Regions from separate parts of the Streptomyces sp. NPDC051569 genome, predicted to be linked through region 1. Evidence: riboswitches for the same ligand, from Rfam matches in the RefSeq annotation. Region 1 holds a riboswitch; each other region holds the start of a gene.
The links. A riboswitch is a leader RNA that binds a small molecule or an ion and turns the genes downstream of it on or off. The one in region 1 is predicted to bind thiamine pyrophosphate.

Region 1 (6,489 bases):
GACCCGGTCGGCGAGCGCGAACGCCTCACCCTGGTCGTGAGTGACGGCGAGCACGGTCGTACCCAACCGCCCGAAGAGGCCGCGCAGTTCGACGACGAGGCGCTCCCGCAGGCTCCGGTCGAGCTGGCCGAGCGGCTCGTCCAGCATCAGCAGCCGGGGCCGGGGGGCGAGCGCCCGCGCGAGGGCGACGCGCTGCTGTTCGCCACCGGACAGCGTGGCGACGGCCCGCCGCCCGGCGCCCGGCAGGCCGACGAGATCGAGCAGCTCGTCGACCCGGCGCCGCTGTTCGCCACCCGTGACGCCGCGCATCCGCAGCCCGAAACCGACATTGCCGGCCACATCGCGCTGCGGAAAGAGCTGATGGTCCTGGAACATCAGGCCGACGCCCCGCCGGTGCACCGGCACCCCCGCCTGGTCGGCGCCGTCGAGCAACACCCGCCCGCCGTCCGGGACCCGCAGCCCGGCGACGACCCGCAGCAGCGTCGACTTGCCGCTGCCGCTCGGCCCGAGCACGCAGACGATCTCGTGCTCGGCGACGTCGAGATCCACCGCGTCGAGGGCGGGGCGCTCCCCGAACCGTACGGTCACGTCCGCCAGGGTCAGCAGGGCCATCAGAACTCTCCGGAGCGGTCGGTACGGATACGTTCGAGCGCCAGCAGTGACACCGCGCACACCACCATCAGCACCGTGGACAGGGCCATGGCCTGGCCGTAGTTCAGCTCGCCGGGCCGCCCCAGCAGCCGCGCCACGGCCACCGGCAGCGTCGGCCGGTCGGGGCGCGCGATGAAGACCGTCGCGCCGAATTCGCCCAGCGAGACGGCGAAGGCGAAGCCCGCCGCGACCAGCAGCGCCCGCCGCACCAGGGGCAGGTCGACCTCCCGCCAGGCGCGGAGCGGCGACGCCCCGAGGACGGCGGCGGCCTCGCGCAGCCGTCCGTCCACCGCCCGGAGCACCGGCAGCATGGTCCGTACGACGAAAGGCACACCGACCAGCGCCTGGGCGAGCGGCACCAGGATCCAGGAGGCCCGAAGATCCAGCGGCGGCTTGTCGAGAGTGATCAGGAAACCGAAGCCGACGGTCACGGCGGAGACGCCGAGCGGCAGCATCAGCAGCGCGTCGAAGCCGCGCACGAGGCGGCCGGCGCGCCGGGTGAGCGCGGCGGCGGCCAGACCGCCCACGACCAGGGCGATGGCCGTGGCGACGAGGGCGTACCGCAGGGAGTTCCCGACCGCCGCCAGCGGGGGTACGAGGAACGTGCCGCCGCTCGCCCCGGCGGAGCCGAGCGCCCGGTAGAAGGCGAAGCCGTATCCTCCCGGACCGTCGAAGGAGCGCTCGATCAGCACCGCGAGCGGCAGCACGATCAGCACGGCCACGGTGGCGAGCACCCCGCCGAGCAGCGCCCACTGCCCGGCGCCCCGGGGCCGGCTCGCGGTCCCGGCCGGGTCGACCAGCTTCAGTGCGGTCTCCCGCCGCCGTACGGTCCAGGCGTGCACCGCCAGGATCGCGCCGACCGCCGCGAACTGCGTCAGCGTCAGGACGGCGGCGGTGGGCAGGGCGAGCAGCTGCGCGGTCTGCCGGTAGATCTCCACCTCCAGGGTGGAGTAGGCGGGTCCGCCGAGGATCTGGACGACTCCGAAGGAGGTGAAGGTGAAGAGGAAGACCATCAGGGCGGCCGCCGCGACGGCGGGGGCGAGCGCGGGCAGCGTCACCCGCCACCAGGCCGTGAGCCGGCCGGCGCCGAGTACCCGCGCGGCTTCCTCCTGGCGCGGGTCGAGCTGCGACCAGAGGCCGCCGACGGTCCGGACGACCACCGCGTAGTTGAAGAAGACGTGCGCGAGGAGGATCGCCCAGACGGTGGTGTCGAGGCGTACGCCCCACAGTTCGTCGAGCAGCCCGCCACGGCCGAGCAGCGCCAGGAAGGCGGTGCCGACGACGACGGTCGGCAGCACGAACGGCACGGTGACGACCGCGCGCAGCAGCTGCTTGCCGGGGAAGTCGAAGCGGGCGAAGACGTACGCGCCGGGGAGCGCGATCAGGAGGGTGAGGACCGTGGAGACGAGCGCCTGCCAGGTGGTGAACCACAGGACACCGAGGATGTCGGGCCGGCTCAGCACCTCGCCGATCCGGTCGAACTGCCAGACGCCGTCGCTCCTCAGCCCGCGGCCGAGGATCGCCGCCACGGGGTAGGCGAAGAAGACCGCGAAGAACGCGGCGGGCACGGCCATCAGGCCGAGCCGCACCGCGTTCCCCTTCCCGCGCCGGGCCGGCGCTCCGGCGGTGGCTCCGGCGGCGGCTCCGGCGGTGGCTTCCGTGGCTACTTCACGACGAGTGAGGACCACGTCTCGATCCACTGCTCACGGTTGGCGGCGATCTTGTCGGGGGCCACGGTCTCGGGCCGCTCGACGGTCGCGCCGAACTTGGTGAAGAGCTCCGGCAGCTGGACGTCCTCGACCACCGGGTTCACGAACATGTTCAGCGGCATGTCCGCCTGGAACTTCTTGCTGATCAGGAAGTCCAGCAGGGCCTTGCCACCGGTCTCGTTCTTCGCGCCGGTGAGCAGGCCCGCGAACTCGATCTGCCGGAAGCAGGTGCCGGTGGCGACCCCGGTCGGGGCCGTCGTCGGCCGCGGGTCCCCGTACAGCACCTCGACCGGGGGGCTGGAGGCGTACGAGACGACCAGCGGCCGGTCCGCCTTGGCCTTCCTGCCGCCCGCCGAGCCGGAGAAGTTCTCGTTGTAGGCCTGCTCCCAGCTGTCGACGACCTGGACGCCGTTGGCCTTCAGCTTCGACCAGTACGTCTTCCAGCCGGCGTCGCCCTGTGCGGCGACCGTGCCGAGGAGGAAGCCGAGGCCGGGCGAGGACGTCGCCGGGTTCTCGGTGACGAGCAGGTTCTTGTACCGGGGCTTGATCAGGTCGTCGAAGGACGCCGGCGGCGCGAGCTTCTTGTCCGCGAAGTACTTCTTGTCGTAATTGACGCAGATGTCGCCGGTGTCGATCGGGGTGACCCGGTGCTCGGCCCGGTCGAGCTGGGTGCCGGCGGCGACCTGGTCGAGGCCCTTCGCCTGGTACGGCGTGAACAGACCGTTGTCGAGGGCCCGGGAGAGCAGGGTGTTGTCGACGCCGAAGAAGACATCGCCCTGCGGCGAGCCCTTGGTGAGGATCTCCTTGTTGAGCGCCTCGCCGGCGTCACCGCTCTTGAGCACCTTGACCGTGTAACCGGTCTCCTGGGTGAACTCCTTCAGCACGGAAGGAGAGGCGTTGAACGAGTCGTGGCTGACGAGCGTGACGGTCCTGGACCGCTTCCCGCCGCCCTCGCCGGACGAGCCGGAGTCGCCGGAAGTGCCGCACGCGGCCAAGGTCGAGACGCCGAGCGCGGCGGCGATCGCGGCGACCGCCATCTTTCTGGTGGTGCTCACGGAAATTTCCTCCTGGGATGTCCAGGAGAAGACGCGGCCCTGCCCGGCCGCCCGGAAGGACCGGAAGGCGGGCAGGGCGCAACAGCTTGAGTGGTGTCCGAACTTCCTACCCAGAATGACCTGGGCGAGGTTCAGAGGGTCTGCGGCCGCTGCCCGTTCTCACGGACATATGCCGCACTCTCAGCGCTGTGGCGCTCCCCTGTCGGAATATCTGATGTGTGCGGGCTCAGAGTACCCCGGCGTCAGCGCTCCGTCGCGGCCAGCTGACCACACGCTCCGTCGATCTCCTGGCCTCGGGTGTCCCGCACGGTCACCGGCACACCATGGGCCGCGATCGCCTCGACGAACGCCTTCTCGTCCTCGGGGCGGGACGCCGTCCACTTCGACCCGGGGGTCGGGTTGAGCGGGATCAGGTTGACGTGCACGCGCTTGCCCTTGAGCAGCCGGCCCAGCCGGTCACCGCGCCACGCCTGGTCGTTGATGTCGCGGATCAGCGCGTACTCGATCGAGATACGGCGACCGGACTTCTCCGCGTACTCCCACGCGGCGTCCAGCACCTCCCGGACCTTCCAGCGGGTGTTGACGGGGACGAGCGTGTCGCGCAGCTCGTCGTCCGGGGCGTGCAGGGAAACCGCGAGGCGGCACTTGAAGCCCTCGTCGGCGAAGCGCAGCATCGCCGGCACCAGGCCCACGGTCGACACGGTGATCCCGCGCTGCGACAGGCCCAGGCCGTCGGGCTCCGGGTCGGTCAGCCGGCGGATCGCGCCGACCACCCGCTTGTAGTTGGCGAGCGGCTCGCCCATGCCCATGAAGACGATGTTGGACAGCCGGGCGGGGCCGCCGGGGACCTCACCGTCGCGCAGGGCGCGCATGCCGTCCACGATCTGGTGCACGATCTCGGCGGTGGACAGGTTGCGGTCCAGGCCCGCCTGTCCGGTCGCGCAGAACGGGCAGTTCATCCCGCAGCCCGCCTGCGAGGAGATGCACATGGTGACCCGGTCCGGGTAGCGCATCAGCACGGACTCGACGAGCGTGCCGTCGTGCATCCGCCAGAGCGTCTTGCGGGTGGTGTCGTCGTCGGTGGAGATGTGCCGTACCACCGACATCAGGTCGGGCAGCAGTTCCGTCGCGAGCTTCTGGCGGGAGCCCGCCGGGATGTCGGTCCACTGCTCGGGGTCGTGCGCGTAGCGCGCGAAGTAATGCTGCGACAGCTGCTTGGCGCGGAACGCCTTCTCACCGATCGCGGCGACGGCCTCGCGGCGTTCCTCGGGGGTGAGGTCGGCGAGGTGCCGCGGCGGCTTCTTGACTCCGCGGGGCGCGACGAAAGTGAGTTCTCCGGGGGTCGGCGGGGCCATGAAAAGCAATCTCCTCGGTGCGGCGAGGCCGGGCGGATCCCCCCGCTGACACGGGGAGGACGGCAGGACGCTGCCGGCGCCGGGAGACCTCACGGGGGCGTCCCCGCAGCCGCGGGGACGAAAAAGGCCCGCCGCCCTGGAGCGGCGAGCCCTTTCAGGGTAACCGGTGTCGCTCAGCCCGAGCCGACGAAGAGCACCAGCAGCAGCCAGACGACCGGCGCCGTGGGCAGCAGGGAGTCGAGCCGGTCCATGATGCCGCCGTGACCCGGCAGCAGCGTGCCCATGTCCTTGATGCCGAGATCCCGCTTGATCATGGACTCGCCGAGATCGCCGAGCGTGGCACTGGCCGCGACGGCCAGGCCGATCAGCAGCCCCTGCCACCAGACCCCGTCGTCGATCAGGAACTGCATGCAGAGCGCACCGGCCGCCATCGCGAAGGCGACGGCTCCGATCAGCCCTTCCCTGGTCTTGCCCGGGCTGATGCGCGGCGCGAGCTTGTGCTTGCCGAAACGCCAGCCGACCGCGTACGCGCCGGTGTCGCTGACGACCGTGAGCACCAGGAACATCAGCACCCGGCGCGCACCGTCGTCCGCCGTCAGCATCAGTGCGACGAACGTGGCCAGGAAGGGTACGTAGAACGCGGCGAAGACCCCGGCCGTGACGTCCCTGAGGTACCCCTCGGGCGGCGCCGTCATCCGCCAGACCAGCACCGCGAGGGCGGTGAGGGCCATCGCGACCCATGCCCCCTCCGCACCGCTCGCGTACCCGGCGACCACCATCGCGGCGCCGCCGACGGCCAGCGGTACGAGCGGGGCCTTGATGCCCTTCTTCTCGTCGAGCCGGGAGGTCAGCTCCCACAGCCCGACGACCACGGCGACCGCCACGACACCGACGAACACCGCCTTGACGATGAAGAGCGAGGCCACGACCACCGCGCCGAGTCCGACACCGACCCCTATGGCCGCTCGCAGGTCACGTCCGGCCCGCTTCTTGGGCGGCGGCGGCATAGGGGCGGCCATGGGCTCCTGCGGAATCTCGTCGCGGAACAGGGGGCCGCCCGGCCGAGCAGCCCCCCGGTGGTCATCCTGGTCCCCGCCGCCGGCGGGTCCGTCGGGCACGATGGGCATGGGCCGAGTCTGCTGTGCGGGATGCTCATCGTATGCGGGACCCGCCGGGGCAGCCCCCTGGTCGGGCGGTCGCCGGTGACCGGCTGTCGGCGGGGCGCCCCAGGAAGAGTCGTTCATCAGACTTCGAGCAGCTCGGCTTCCTTGTTCTTGAGCAGCTCGTCGACCTGCGCGACATACTTCGCGGTCGTGTCGTCGAGCTCCTTCTCCGCGCGGCGTCCCTCGTCCTCGCCGACCTCGCCGTCCTTGACCAGCTTGTCGATGGTCTCCTTGGCCTTGCGGCGGACGGCGCGGATCGAGATCTTCGAGTCCTCGGCCTTGGTCTTGGCGACCTTGATGAACTCCTTGCGGCGGTCCTGGGTCAGCTCCGGGAACACCACCCGGATGATGTTGCCGTCGTTGCTCGGGTTGACACCGAGGTCGGAGTCGCGGATCGCCTGCTCGATGTTGCGCAGCGCGCTCTTGTCGAACGGGGTCACCACGGTCATCCGCGCCTCGGGCACGGCGAACGACGCCAGCTGGTTGATCGGGGTGAGGGCACCGTAGTAGTCCGCCACGATCTTGTTGAACATCGCCGGGTGCGCCCGGCCGGTGC
Region 2 (6,489 bases), on a different contig from region 1:
GGCCAGGCGGGCCTGAGGGGTGTACGGCGGCGCGACGGTGGTGGAGGGGTCGATGACACAGGGGGCCGGCCAGGAACCCGTGGTGCGGACGGCGACGTCGCGTGACTTCCGCGTCCCGCCATACGCGCAGGTTCCCGTGCAGTCCGGGCATCCGGGCAACGCCGTCCCGGACGACGAGCTGCCGGAGGACTACACACCCACCGAACGCGACCTCCCGGTGATCAACCGGGACGACAGCCTCCACGTGCACGCCGACCCCGGCGACACGTCCGTGGACGGCGGCCGCGGCCCGCTCTATGTCGTGGGCGACGTCCACGGCTATCTCGACGAACTCCTCGGCGCCCTGGCGGAACAGGGCCTCGTCGATGCCGAAGGGCACTGGGCAGCCGGCACCGCCCGCCTCTGGTTCCTCGGTGACTTCACCGACCGCGGCCCCGACGGCATCGGCGTCATCGACCTCGTGATGCGGCTCTCCGCCGAAGCGGCTGCCGCCGGCGGCTACTGCAAGGCCCTGATGGGGAACCACGAGCTGCTGCTCGTCGGCGCCAAACGGTTCGCCGACACCCCCGTCAACTCCGGGGCGGGCACCGCCACCTTCCAGGCCGCCTGGCTGCTCAACGGCGGCCAGCGGAGCGATATGGAGCGCCTCCAGGACGTCCATCTGCAGTGGATGTCACGCCTCGACGCGGTCGTCGAGGAGGACGGGCATCTGCTGATGCACTCCGACACGACCGCCTACCTGGATTACGGATCCAGCATCGAGGACGTCAACGACACCGTCCACCAGATCCTCACGCGCAACGACGCGGACGAATGCTGGGAGCTGTTCCGCAAGCTCACCAAACGCTTCGCATTCCGTGATGACGGCCCGGAGGCCGTTCAGGAACTGCTCTCCCGATACGGCGGTCAGCGCATCGTCCACGGCCACAGTCCGATTCCCTATCTACTCGGCGAAGTCGGTACCGAAGACGCCTCGGACGACGAGGGCGGTACGGGACCGTTGGTCCAAGGGCCGCACGTATATGCCGACGGACTTGCCATCGCCATGGACGGAGGCGTGACCATGGCGGGAAAACTGCTGGTCGTCCGGCTTCCCCTGGGCAACTGATCGGCGGCCCGGACCACCGGCCGGAGTAACCCCCGGCCGGGTCCGGACAGCGACGGCCGCCCCCGGCCCGCCCAGTTGCCTACTCGGCGAGCGGCAGATACACGCGATTGCCGGCTGCGGCGAACTCCTTGGACTTCTGGGCCATAGCGGCCTCGATACCCGCTTCGGTCCGAACGTCCGCTTCGCTCTCGACTCGCCTCTCCGCCGTCTCCGGATCGCCGCCGTGGCGACGCCTGATGTCCTGCGAGATCTTCATCGAGCAGAACTTGGGGCCACACATCGAACAGAAATGCGCAGTCTTGGCCGGCTCGGCCGGGAGCGTCTCGTCGTGGAACTCCCTGGCCGTGTCCGGGTCAAGGGCCAGGTTGAACTGGTCCTCCCAGCGGAACTCGAAACGGGCGTCGGACAGCGCGTCGTCCCAGTCCTGCGCTCCCGGGTGGCCCTTGGCGAGATCCGCCGCATGGGCCGCGATCTTGTAGGTGATGACACCGGTCTTGACGTCGTCGCGGTCCGGAAGGCCGAGGTGTTCCTTGGGGGTGACGTAGCAGAGCATCGCCGTGCCCCACCACGCGATCATCGCGGCGCCGATGCCGGAGGTGATGTGGTCGTAGGCCGGGGCCACATCGGTCGTCAGCGGGCCGAGTGTGTAGAACGGCGCTTCCTCGCAGATCTCCTGCTGCAGGTCGATATTTTCCTTGATCTTGTGCATCGGCACATGGCCCGGCCCCTCGATCATCGTCTGTACGCCGAAGCGCTTGGCGGTCGCGTTCAGCTCACCCAGGGTGCACAGCTCAGCGAACTGCGCCTCGTCGTTGGCGTCCGCGATGGAGCCTGGCCGCAGGCCGTCGCCGAGGGAGTACGTCACGTCGTAGGTCGCGAGAATCTCGCAGAGTTCCTCGAAGTTCTCGTACAGGAACGACTCCCTGTGGTGCGCGAGACACCAGGCGGCCATGATCGAGCCGCCGCGCGAGACGATGCCCGTCTTGCGGCGGGCGGTGAGCGGCACGTACCGCAGCAGGACACCGGCGTGGACCGTCATGTAGTCGACGCCCTGCTCGGCCTGCTCGATGACCGTGTCCTTGTAGATGTCCCAGGTCAGCTCCTCGGCCTTGCCGTCGACCTTTTCCAGTGCCTGATAGAGCGGTACCGTCCCGATGGGGACCGGGGAGTTGCGCAGCACCCACTCGCGCGTGGTGTGGATGTTGCGGCCCGTGGAGAGGTCCATGACCGTGTCCGCGCCCCAGCGGGTCGCCCAGGTCGTCTTCTCCACCTCCTCCTCGATGGAGGAGGTGACGGCGGAGTTCCCGATGTTCGCGTTGACCTTCACCAGAAATCGCTTCCCGATGATCATCGGCTCGATTTCCGGGTGATTGACATTGGCCGGCAGAACGGCGCGGCCTGCGGCGATCTCTTCCCGGACCAGCTCCGGGAGGACGTTCTCGCGGATCGCGACGTACTCCATCTCCGGGGTGATGACACCACGGCGGGCGTACGCGAGCTGCGTCACGGCCTGTCCGTCCCGGCTCCGGCGCGGCCGGCGCGGTCGGCCCGGGAAGACGGCGTCGAGGTTGCGCAGTCCCCCGCCCGGAGAGGTGTGCTTGAGTCCGTCGTCCTCAGGGCGGACCCGGCGGCCCGCGTAGGCCTCGGTGTCACCACGGCCAACGATCCAGTCCTCCCGCAGTGGCGCGAGGCCAAGGCGTACATCGGTCTCGACGGTCGGGTCGGTGTAAGGGCCCGACGTGTCGTACAGCGTCACGTCCGTGCCGTTGGTGAGGTGCACTTGACGGACGGGCACCTGGAGATCCGGGCGTGAACCCGCGACATATCCCTTGTGCCAGCCGATGGATCGACGGGCCTCGCCCGGATGCTCCGAGCCGGAGGCAGGCGTGTGTGCGTCCTGAACGGTCATGAGACCTACTCCCTACGCCGGCATTACCCGGTAACAGGTTCAGCGGTCGGCGCAGCGCAGGCGTCCAGGGGATGTCCCTGGGACCGCACAGTCAGCGCCCTCTCAGCCCGGTGCTCCGAGCTCCCGCGTGTGCAAAGGTGACTCCACGCTAATGCCATATCGGGCGCGCTGACCAGGGGGCCTCTCTCTTCTTGCGATGATCGGTCGGTGACCTCACCTCAGCAGACCCACGAAGCGCATGGCCACTCGCACAGTCATGGGCCCGCCGAACCGGTTTCCCGGCACCTCCGCAAGGTCATCGCGGCGGTCCTGATCCCGTTCGCGACCGCCGTGGTCGTCGGGCTCGCCATGCTCTGGCCGGGCGGCACACCGGCGCACGAGCGCACCGGTGTCGGTTTCGACCGGCAGACCCAGCAGGGCCACGTGGTGAGGATCGAGCAGCTCGACTGTCAGGACGCCAACGGGTCGCAGCTGCCGTCGACCGGCGGCCCCTCGACATCCGGGGGCAGTGCGACGCAGCGGTCCGGGAGCGGGGAATGCAAGAAGGCGACGATCGAGGTCACGACCGGCAAGGAGAAGGGACGGACCTTCATCGAGGTCGTCCAGCCGGACGCCCCGCGGCAGTTTCACGTGAAACAGGGGGTGGTGGTCGCTTACGCCCCCGATGCGCCCCACGATCTCCAGTACTCGGTGACCGATGTGAACCGTGAGTTCCCGATGGCTCTGCTGGCCGGGATCTTCGCGCTCGCGGTGGTCCTGGTGGGGCGGATGCGCGGTGTGATGGCGCTGATCGCGCTCGCCGTCTCCTTCGCCGTGCTGACGCTGTTCATCCTGCCCGCGATTCTGCAGGGCTCGAATCCACTGATCGTCGCGGTGGTCGGCGCGAGCGCCATCATGCTGACCGCCCTCTATATGTGCCACGGTCTGACGGCCCGTACGTCGGTCGCCGTCCTCGGCACCCTGGTCTCTCTCCTGCTGATCGGGCTGCTGGGGTCGCTCTTCATCGGCTGGGCGAGCCTGAGCGGGAACACCGACGACAACACCGGCCTCATCCACGGCCTCTATCCCGAGATCGACATGAGCGGTCTTCTCCTGGCGGGCGTCATCATCGGCTCGCTCGGTGTTCTCGACGATGTGACGGTGACGCAGACCTCGGCAGTCTGGGAGCTGCACCGGGCCGATCCGTCGATGGGCCCCCGCGCCCTCTACCGGGCGGCCATCCGGATCGGCCGGGATCACATCGCGTCGGTGGTCAATACGCTCGTGCTCGCCTACGCGGGCGCCGCACTCCCTCTTCTGCTGCTCTTCTCCATCGCGCAGTCGAGTGTGGGAGCAGTCGCCAACAGCGAGCTGGTGGCAGAGGAAATCGTACGAACCCTGGTGGGCTCGATCGGCCTGGTCGCGTCAGTTCCGGTGACTACGGCGCTGGCCGCACTGGTGGTTTCCGCCGACCGGCCCGCGTCCTCCGGAACACAGTCCGCAGGGCAGGGGTCGGCGGCACCAGGGCCGGCAGCACCGGGTCCGACATCGCGGGGGCCGGTGCCCGCCGTGCCTGAGCAGGGCGCGGCGGTACGCGGACCCGGTGGCCGGGGACGGCGCCGTAAGAAGTAGGCCGCACCGGCCGAAGCACCCCTGCGCCCCCTCGACCGGATCCGCTCGACCGGATCCGCTCAGCCGGATCCGCTCAGCCGGATCCGCTCAGCCGGCGTTCTCCTCGGCGAGGATGCGGCCGAGCGCCTCCTCCAGATTGCCCTCGAAGTCACCCAGCGTGCGCTCCTGCCCGAGCGGAACCAATCGGTCCGTCCGGTCGAGGAAGGCCACGAGCGGTGCGGCACTCACCCGGAACAGCGCGTGGTCATCACCGACCTGGAGCCGGATATGGACATCGGAGAGATCTTCGGGCGCGGTCGGGGCGATGTGCACATCGCCGTCACCACTGGGCGTGTTGATGCCGTCGAGCAGCAGTTCGCGTCCGAATGTCCAGGTGACAGGGGCATCGCCGGGCAGATGGAAGGTCATTCGCACCGCGTAGGGATCCCCCATCTCATAGTGCAGTTCCACCGGGATCCGGAACGAAAGCTCCTCGGAGACGAGGAAGCTCATCAGGACCTCGGCCTGGACCGACTCGCGCATCGTGTACTCCGGTGTAGATGAGGTAGTGGCTGGGAATGATCCCCGTTGATCCTCTTGACGCCATAGTCCTGTAAGCGCTAGCAGATCACAAGGAGTAATTTTTCAGATACTGATAGAGACGATGCCTGCGGTGAGTAGGCTATCGATTTCTCTGTGTAACCACTCGACCGCTGGGAGCAGTCGGTCCTGTTGATGGAGTGGTACGGAAATGGCCACCGCGCCTGCCGTTGATCCGAGCGCGACCGGTACGGCGGCACAGACCGTGCCGAGTGCGTACTCCTGCCGTTCCACGACGGGTTCCATCCGGCCCAGCGAGCCGAGACGCTCCAGCAGGGTGCTCCGGTCCGGTACCGAGTGCGGTGTTCGCGGGCGGACGGGATGACGGTCCAGATGGTCGAGGCGGGATTCCTCGTCGAGCTGGCTCAGCAGGCACTGCCCGATGGCGTGAGCATGAGCGGTCTCCCGCAGGTCGGCCCACTCGTAGGCCGTGGGGGCAGCCGGGCTGTCCGCGACGGAGACAAGATCGATCTCGCCCTCGTGGTAGACCGCGAAGTACACCGGGGCCCCGATGACGTCACGCCAGTGACCGATCGAATGGACGATCTTGCTGCGACGATTCTGCAGGGCTTCACCGCGTACCAGCCGATCTACGGCGTCGCCGAGAACGAAGACGCCCTTCTCACGGCGGAGATAGCCCTCATGGGTCAGCGTACGCAGCAGGTGATACGCCGTGGGCAGCGGAAGCCCGGCCTCACGGGCGAGTTGCTTCGCCGGCGCTCCGTCCGGATGGGAACCGGCGGACTCCAGCAGTCGCAGCGCCCGCTGCACCGATCCGATCAGGGTAGGGGCTGCGGTTCTTGTAGCTGTGGCCAAAGGTGACCCCCAGACGTGCTGACGGGAAGAGCCCGCCCGCGGGGGCCGCCCCCGCGCGCCCGCCACACCCTTCGGGGACCGAGGGAGTACCCCCGGGAACCCCGGGACGTGACCCGAGGAACCCTGAGGCCCGGCCTGGAAAAATCGCACAAACCAGAGGTCAGAGCGATCATCGTTGGTGCTTTCCCAGGGCGTGGCAGAGATTTGCCACTCTAGGGGCAGAGTGGCCTCAGGGATGGTTTCCCGTTCACCTTTCCCTCGCGCGGGCTAACGCCCGCACTGGCTGTCCGCCCTACCAGTCCCGACGTGAGGACGAGGAGGACGTGAACTTCCGTACGACGTAGATCAGTCCGCCGACCAACACCACCAGAAGCAGCAGTTTGAAGAGCAGCGCGATGAAGAACGCGACCACGGTGGCGATCATCCCGCCGAACAGGACGAGGACGATCAGGGGTACCGCGATCCA
Region 3 (6,489 bases), on a different contig from region 1:
CCCGCAGGCGTACACATCGACCCGGGTGTCCGACGAGCCGTGCTCGATCTGCTCGGGCGCGAGATACGACACCGTGCCGAGAAGGGACCCGGTGGTGCTGGTCACGTCGCCCACGGTCCGTACCAGACCGAAATCGGCGACCTTGACCCGTCCGTCGTCCCCTATCAGGACGTTTTCCGGCTTCATGTCCCGGTGGACGAACCCGGCCCGGTGCGCGGCGCCGAGCGCGGCGAGCACCGGCTCCAGGATGTCCAGCGCGGCCCGTGGCTGGAGCGCGCCGCGCTCACGCAGCACGTCACGCAGGGTGCAGCCCTCGACGTACTCCATCGCCAGATAGACGTACGCCCCGTCCGCGCCCTGGTCGAACACGGCGACCACGTTGGGGTGCGCCAGCCGGGCCACCGACTTGGCCTCCCGGATGAAGCGCTCCACGAAGGTGACATCGGTGGCGAGCGCCGGATGCATCACCTTCAGAGCCAGCACCCGGTCGAGCCGGGTGTCGAGGGCCCGGTAGACCGTGGCCATGCCGCCGACGGCGATGCGCGCATCGACGCGGTAGCGGCCGTCGAGCAGCTGCCCGACGAGAGGGTCCTGAAGGGTCGTATCCACCCCCTGAGTCTACGAGCTGGTTCTTCTAGCCCACGAAAGACGGCCGTTCCGGATCCCAGGCCGGCAGACCGTCCATGGGGGAGGAAGCCGTCGCGAAGTGGCGGCGGGGGATACGCCCCGCGCGGTGGGCGAGGCGGCCCGCCGTCACCGCGTGGCGCATCGCCCCGGCCATCAGCACCGGCTCCTGGGCGCGGGTGACCGCCGAGGCCAGCATCACGGCGGCGCAGCCCAGCTCCATGGCGAGCGCCGCGTCCGAGGCGGTACCGGCGCCCGCGTCCAGGATCACCGGCACGCCCGCCTGCTCCACGATCAGCTGGAAGTTGTGCGGATTGCGGATGCCGAGTCCGGAGCCGATCGGCGAGCCGAGCGGCATGATCGCGGCGCACCCCACGTCCTCCAGTCTCCGGGCGAGCACCGGATCGTCATTGGTGTACGGGAGGACCGTGAAGCCGTCGTCGACCAGTGTCTCCGCCGCCTCCAGCAGCTCGATCGGGTCGGGGAGCAGGGTGCGCTCGTCCGCGACCACCTCCAGCTTGATCCAGTCGGTGGAGAGCGCCTCGCGGGCCAGCCGGGCGGTGAGGACGGCTTCCCCGGCGGTGAAGCAGCCGGCCGTGTTGGGCAGGGCGCGGATGCCCAGGGAGCCGAGCACGGAGAGGACGGAGCCCTGGACCGTGGGGTCCAGGCGGCGCATCGCGACCGTGGTGAGTTCGGTGCCCGAGGCGGCCAGCGAGCGTTCCAGTACGTCGAGGCTGGGTGCCCCGCCCGTGCCCATGATCAGCCGCGAGCCGAAGGTGGTGGAACCGATGGTGAGCGGGTCGTCGGCCATGGTCAGCCTCCCTGGACGGCGGTGAGGACTTCGACACGGTCGCCGTCCCCGAGCGGGGTGGCGGACCAGTGCCCGCGCGGGACGACCGTTTCGTTGACAGCGGCGGCGACACCCGAGGGCGCGGGGGTGAGAGCCGCGACCAGCGCGCCGAGCGTGGTGCCGGCGGCCAGCTCGCGCGGCTCGCCGTTCACGGAGACGGTCACGGTCACGTTCTCGGCACCGGAGTGCGTACGGGTACGGCTCATGCGGGCTGCTCCTGACATTCGGAGGCGGCTGACGTCGCGGCTGACGTTGCGGCCGGCGTGGCGGCTGATGTGCCGGCGGGGACGGCGGGGGCGGTGCGGACGCCGGGCGGGAAGCGCCGGGGGGTGAACGGCCGGGCCTCTTCGGGGAGTTCGCCGGTGGCCAGCACGGTGGCCATCACCTCGCCGGTGATGGGCGTGAGCAGCACCCCGTTGCGGAAGTGGCCGGTGGCCAGATGCAGGCCGGGCAGCGCGGTCGGACCGAGCAGCGGGGCGTTGTCCGGCGATCCGGGGCGCAGCCCCGCACGGGTCTCGACGAGGGGCAGTTCGGTGATGCCGGGCACCAGGTCATGGGCGTCCCGCAGCAGCCCGTACACCCCGCCCGCCGTGACCGAGGTGTCCCAGCCGAGCTCTTCGCTGGTGGCGCCGACCACCAGCTCACCGTTCGCGCGCGGCACCAGGTAGACCTGGCTGCCGCGCACCACCGCCCGTACCGTCCGGGACAGGAACGGCGCGTACGGGCGGGGCACGCTCAGCCGCAGCACCTGGCCCTTGACGGGCCGTACCGGCGGACGCACCTCGTCCGGTACGCCTCCGAGCCGGCCGCTGAGGCTTCCGCCCGCCAGCACCACCTGGTCGGCGGTGAGCGCGAGGCCGCCGGCCAGGACGGCGCCCACGGCCCGGTCCCGTACGACGGTGAGCCGCTCGGCCCAGGCACGGTGGAAGACGACGCCGGCCCGCTCGCACGCCGTCACCAGGGCCGCCGCCAGCCTGCGCGGATCGATCTGGTGGTCCCCGTCCACGCGCAGCCCGCCGCGCACACCCGGCGCGAGCATCGGCTCCAGGCGCCGGCATTCGCGCCCGGTGAGCCACTCGGACGTGAGGCCGGAGCGCTGCTGGAGGGCGTGCAGCTCGCGCAGGAGGGCGCGGTCGTCCGCGTCGAGGGCGACGGCGAGGGTGCCGCAGGCGCGGTAGCCGGTGTCCTGACCGCTCGCGGCCTCCAGCTCGGCGACGAAGGCGGGGTAGCGCTCGGCGGAGGCCAGATTGAGGCCGAGCAACGTCTCCTCGCCGTAGTGGAGTTCGGTGACGGCGGCGAGCATGCCCGCCGCGACCCGGGCGGCCCCGCCGCCGGGATCGGGGTCGGCGACGGCGGTCCGCAGCCCGCGCCGCGCCGCCCGCCAGGCGGTGACCAGACCGATGATCCCGCCCCCGACGACAAGGACGTCGGAGCCCGTGCCGCTCGTACCGGGTCCTTGATGACGCGTGAATGCCTGCATGGGCGTCCAGCCCCTCCCTTCGCCGGCATGACCCGGATCAGGTTCGTACGGTCGGAGGCCGTCCCAGCCTCCCTCTCAGCCCGCTGCGTGCGGGCTCCCGCGAGGTAGTGTCACCGGCCAGCGTAGTGCCGTTCCCGGCGAGCTTCGCCCCCGTCGCGGCCATCGCCGGGCGCGGCACCAGCACCCACTCTCCTGACGGCATGTCAGCTGTTTAAGGTGATCGGGTGAGCGAGCAGCGGAGACAAACGGAAGAGCAGGGGCAGGCGGAGCGGCCGGCGCGGGCGGAACAGCAGCCGCGTGTCGTCATCGTCGGTGCGGGCATGGCGGGCGTGCAGACCGCCGTGGCGCTCCGGGAGAACGGCTACGGCGGCCCCGTCACCCTCATCGGCGCCGAACCGCATCAGCCGTACGACCGGCCACCGCTCTCCAAAGCGGTCCTGCTGGGCACGGGGGACAGCCCGGCCTTCGACATCGACTTCGCGGGCCTCTCCGTCGAGCTGCGGCTCGGCCTGGAGGTGACCGGGCTGCGCCCCGGCGCACGGGAACTCGACACCCCGGCCGGGCCCGTCCCGTACGACGTGCTGGTCCTCGCCACCGGCGCGGAGCCGATCGCGCTGCCCGGCGCCGAGGGGGCGCCCGGCGTCCATCTGCTGCGGACGCTGGACGACGCCGAACGGCTGCGGCCCGTCCTGGAACGGCGGAGCGAGATCGTGGTCGTCGGCGCGGGATGGATCGGCGCGGAGTTCGCGACGGCCGCCCGCGCGGCCGGATGCGCCGTGACGGTCGTCGAGGCGGCGGACCTGCCGTTCGCGGGGGTCCTGCCGCCCGAGGCGGCCGCCCCCATGGCCGACTGGTACGCGGAGAGCGGCGCCGCACTGCTCACGCGGGCGCGGGTGGCCGGGGTCGGACCCGGCGAGGTGGTCCTCGCGGACGGACGGCGGCTGCCGGCGGACGCGGTGGTCGTCGGCATCGGAGCGCGGCCCGCGACGGGCTGGCTCACCGGCTCGGGCATCGCCCTCGGCCCGGACGGTTCGGTCACGGCGGACGACCGGCTGCGGACCTCACTGCCCGAGGTGTACGCGGTCGGCGACGTCGCCTCCTTCCCCTCCGCCCGCTACGGTGAGCGACTGCTCGTCCACCACTGGGACAACGCTCTCCAGGGGCCGCGCACGGTCGCCGCCCAGATCGTCGGCGAGAGCGACCAGGTCTACGACCCGGTGCCGTACTTCTGGTCCGAGCAGTTCGGCCGCTTCGTGCAGTACGCGGGCCACCACGCCGCCGCCGACACCCTGGTGCGACGCGGCGACCCGGCGGAGGCGGCCTGGTCGGTGGTGTGGCTCCGGGACGGGATCCTGGTCGCCCTGCTCGCCGTGGGAAGACCCCGTGACCTGGCGCAGGGCCGCAAACTGATCGAGGCGAAGGCCCGCCTGGATCCGGAGCGCGCGGCGGACGCGTCGGTGGCGCTGCGGAAGGCGGTGCTCTGACGGGACCAGGCCACGGCTCCACGCCCCGGCCCGGCCCGGCCCACGACGGACATCGCGCCCCCTGGCTCACGGTGAGCACTTCCGGGGGGACCCCGGGTGCGCTGGAAGCCACGCACTCTGGGTGCCCCATCGCGCCCCCTGGCTCACGGTGAGCACTTCCGGGGGGACCCCGGGTGCCCTGGAAGCCACGCACTCTGGGTGCCCCATCACGCCCCCTGGCTCACGGTGAGCACTTCCGGGGGGACCCCGGGTGCCCTGGAAGCCACGCACTCTGGGTGCCCCATCACGCCCCCTGGCTAAGGGTCAGCACTTCCGGGGGGACCTGGGTACCGTCTGTCGGTCCGGGATGGCACGCTTGTCCTGTGACCGAGATTGACGCAAAGATCGATGCTCTCGTCCCCGCATGGCTCCACCTGCCCGATATCGCCGAAATGTTCGATATCGAGGTGACGCGCGTGCGGCAGCTGGTGAAGGACGGCCAGCTGATCGCCGTGCGCCGCGGTGAGAACAGGACGCTTCAGGTGCCCGCCGCCTTCATTGACGGCAGCAAGGTCGTCAAGGGCCTCGCCGGGACCCTGACGCTTCTGAGGGACGACGGCTACTCCGACGAAGAGATGCTTGAGTGGCTCTTCACCCCCGACCCGAGCCTGCCGGGTACGCCCGCGCAGGCGCTCAGTGAGAATCGCGGCACGGAGGTGAAGCGCCGGGCCCAGGCGCTCGCCGTCTGACGACATCACCACGCACGGTGTGCGGTGGCGCGGCGGCGACCGGAGCACGGTCACCGCCGTCGCCGCACGCCGCCGAACCGACGGGGGGACCGTCCCATGCCCACGCCTCGAACCCGGCTGTCCGACGCCCGGCTCTATCTCTGCACGGACGCCCGCGCGCGGCAGGGGGACCTCGCCGAGTTCCTCGACGCCGTGCTCTCGTCCGGCGTGGACATCGTGCAACTGCGGGACAAGGGTATGGAGGCCGCCGAGGAGCTGGAACACCTCCAGATCTTCGCCGACGCCTGCCGCCGTCACGGCGTGCTTCTCGCCGTGAACGACCGCGCCGACGTCGCGCATGCCGTCCGCTCCGACGTGCTGCATCTGGGCCAGGGTGACCTGCCCGTCCCGGCGGCCCGCGCGATCCTGGGGGACGAGGTGCTGATCGGCCGCTCCACGCATGCCGAGGCCGAGGTCGACGCGGCGGCCGTCCAGCCCGGCGTCGACTATTTCTGTACGGGCCCGTGCTGGCCCACTCCGACCAAGCCCGGCCGCCACGCGCCGGGTCTCGATCTGGTGCGGTACGCCTCGGCCCGCGCCGCCGCCCGGCCGTGGTTCGCGATCGGGGGGATCGACGCCGGCAATCTCGACCAGGTGCTGGAGGCCGGCGCCCGCAGGATCGTCGTCGTACGGGCGATCACCGAGGCCGATGACCCGGCCGGGGCGACGGCGGATCTGGCGAAGCGGGTCAGGGAAGGGGAGCTCGCCGGCTGACTCCGTGACCGGCGGGTGTCCGAGGCGTGGACGGGAAACCGGCATTCCCGGAATTTCGCCCCGTTCGGTTGGGGTGACCGGCGCCCCCTCGATAGCCTGCAGACATGGCCCTAGGCGCAGCTTCGACCAGATCTGATCATGCACGCACCGTGCGTGATCTACTCGCGACCGACAAGACGTCGTTTTCGTTCGAGTTCTGGGCACCCAAGACCGAAAAGGGCGAGCGGAACCTCTGGAACGCACTGCGCCGGGTGGAAGCGGTGGCGCCGAGCTTCGTCTCCGTGACCTATGGCGCGGGCGGCTCCACCCGCGCGGGCACGGTCAAGGCCACCGAGCGGATCGCCTCGGACACGACCCTCACCCCGGTCGCGCACCTCACGGCCGTCGGGCAGTCCGTCGCGGAGCTGCGCAACATGGTCGGGCAGTACGCCGACGCCGGAATCCGCAACATCCTCGCCGTGCGCGGCGACCCGCCCGGCGACCCCATGGGCGAGTGGGTCAAGCACCCCGAGGGAGTGCGCTACGCCGCCGAACTGGTCAGGCTGATCAAGGAGTCGGGGGACTTCTGCG

Region 2: another riboswitch for thiamine pyrophosphate. It lies ahead of thiC (phosphomethylpyrimidine synthase ThiC); the one in region 1 lies ahead of ACIBAE_RS02770 (thiamine ABC transporter substrate binding subunit).
Region 3: another riboswitch for thiamine pyrophosphate. It lies ahead of thiO (glycine oxidase ThiO); the one in region 1 lies ahead of ACIBAE_RS02770 (thiamine ABC transporter substrate binding subunit).

Annotation. Positions count from the first base shown of each region.
Region 1 is NZ_JBITDJ010000001.1:639,394-645,882, reverse strand. Features, by position in the region: gene ACIBAE_RS02780 (ABC transporter ATP-binding protein) at 1-612, opposite strand, end outside; gene ACIBAE_RS02775 (ABC transporter permease) at 612-2,225, opposite strand; gene ACIBAE_RS02770 (thiamine ABC transporter substrate binding subunit) at 2,315-3,415, opposite strand; TPP riboswitch at 3,501-3,626, opposite strand; gene rlmN (23S rRNA (adenine(2503)-C(2))-methyltransferase RlmN) at 3,658-4,770, opposite strand; gene ACIBAE_RS02760 (phosphatidate cytidylyltransferase) at 4,944-6,014, opposite strand; gene frr (ribosome recycling factor) at 6,014-6,489, opposite strand, start outside.
Region 2 is NZ_JBITDJ010000006.1:164,450-170,938, reverse strand. Features, by position in the region: gene ACIBAE_RS12915 (metallophosphoesterase) at 38-1,108, shown strand; gene thiC (phosphomethylpyrimidine synthase ThiC) at 1,188-3,017, opposite strand; TPP riboswitch at 3,010-3,154, opposite strand; gene ACIBAE_RS12905 (YibE/F family protein) at 3,225-4,628, shown strand; gene ACIBAE_RS12900 (SsgA family sporulation/cell division regulator) at 4,716-5,150, opposite strand; gene ACIBAE_RS12895 (IclR family transcriptional regulator) at 5,253-6,023, opposite strand; gene ACIBAE_RS12890 (DUF5326 family protein) at 6,316-6,489, opposite strand, start outside.
Region 3 is NZ_JBITDJ010000004.1:151,553-158,041, reverse strand. Features, by position in the region: gene pknB (Stk1 family PASTA domain-containing Ser/Thr kinase) at 1-609, opposite strand, end outside; gene ACIBAE_RS08910 (thiazole synthase) at 635-1,435, opposite strand; gene thiS (sulfur carrier protein ThiS) at 1,438-1,680, opposite strand; gene thiO (glycine oxidase ThiO) at 1,677-2,954, opposite strand; TPP riboswitch at 2,952-3,065, opposite strand; gene ACIBAE_RS08895 (NAD(P)/FAD-dependent oxidoreductase) at 3,275-4,438, shown strand; gene ACIBAE_RS08890 (Rv2175c family DNA-binding protein) at 4,801-5,166, shown strand; gene thiE (thiamine phosphate synthase) at 5,263-5,919, shown strand; gene metF (methylenetetrahydrofolate reductase [NAD(P)H]) at 6,024-6,489, shown strand, end outside.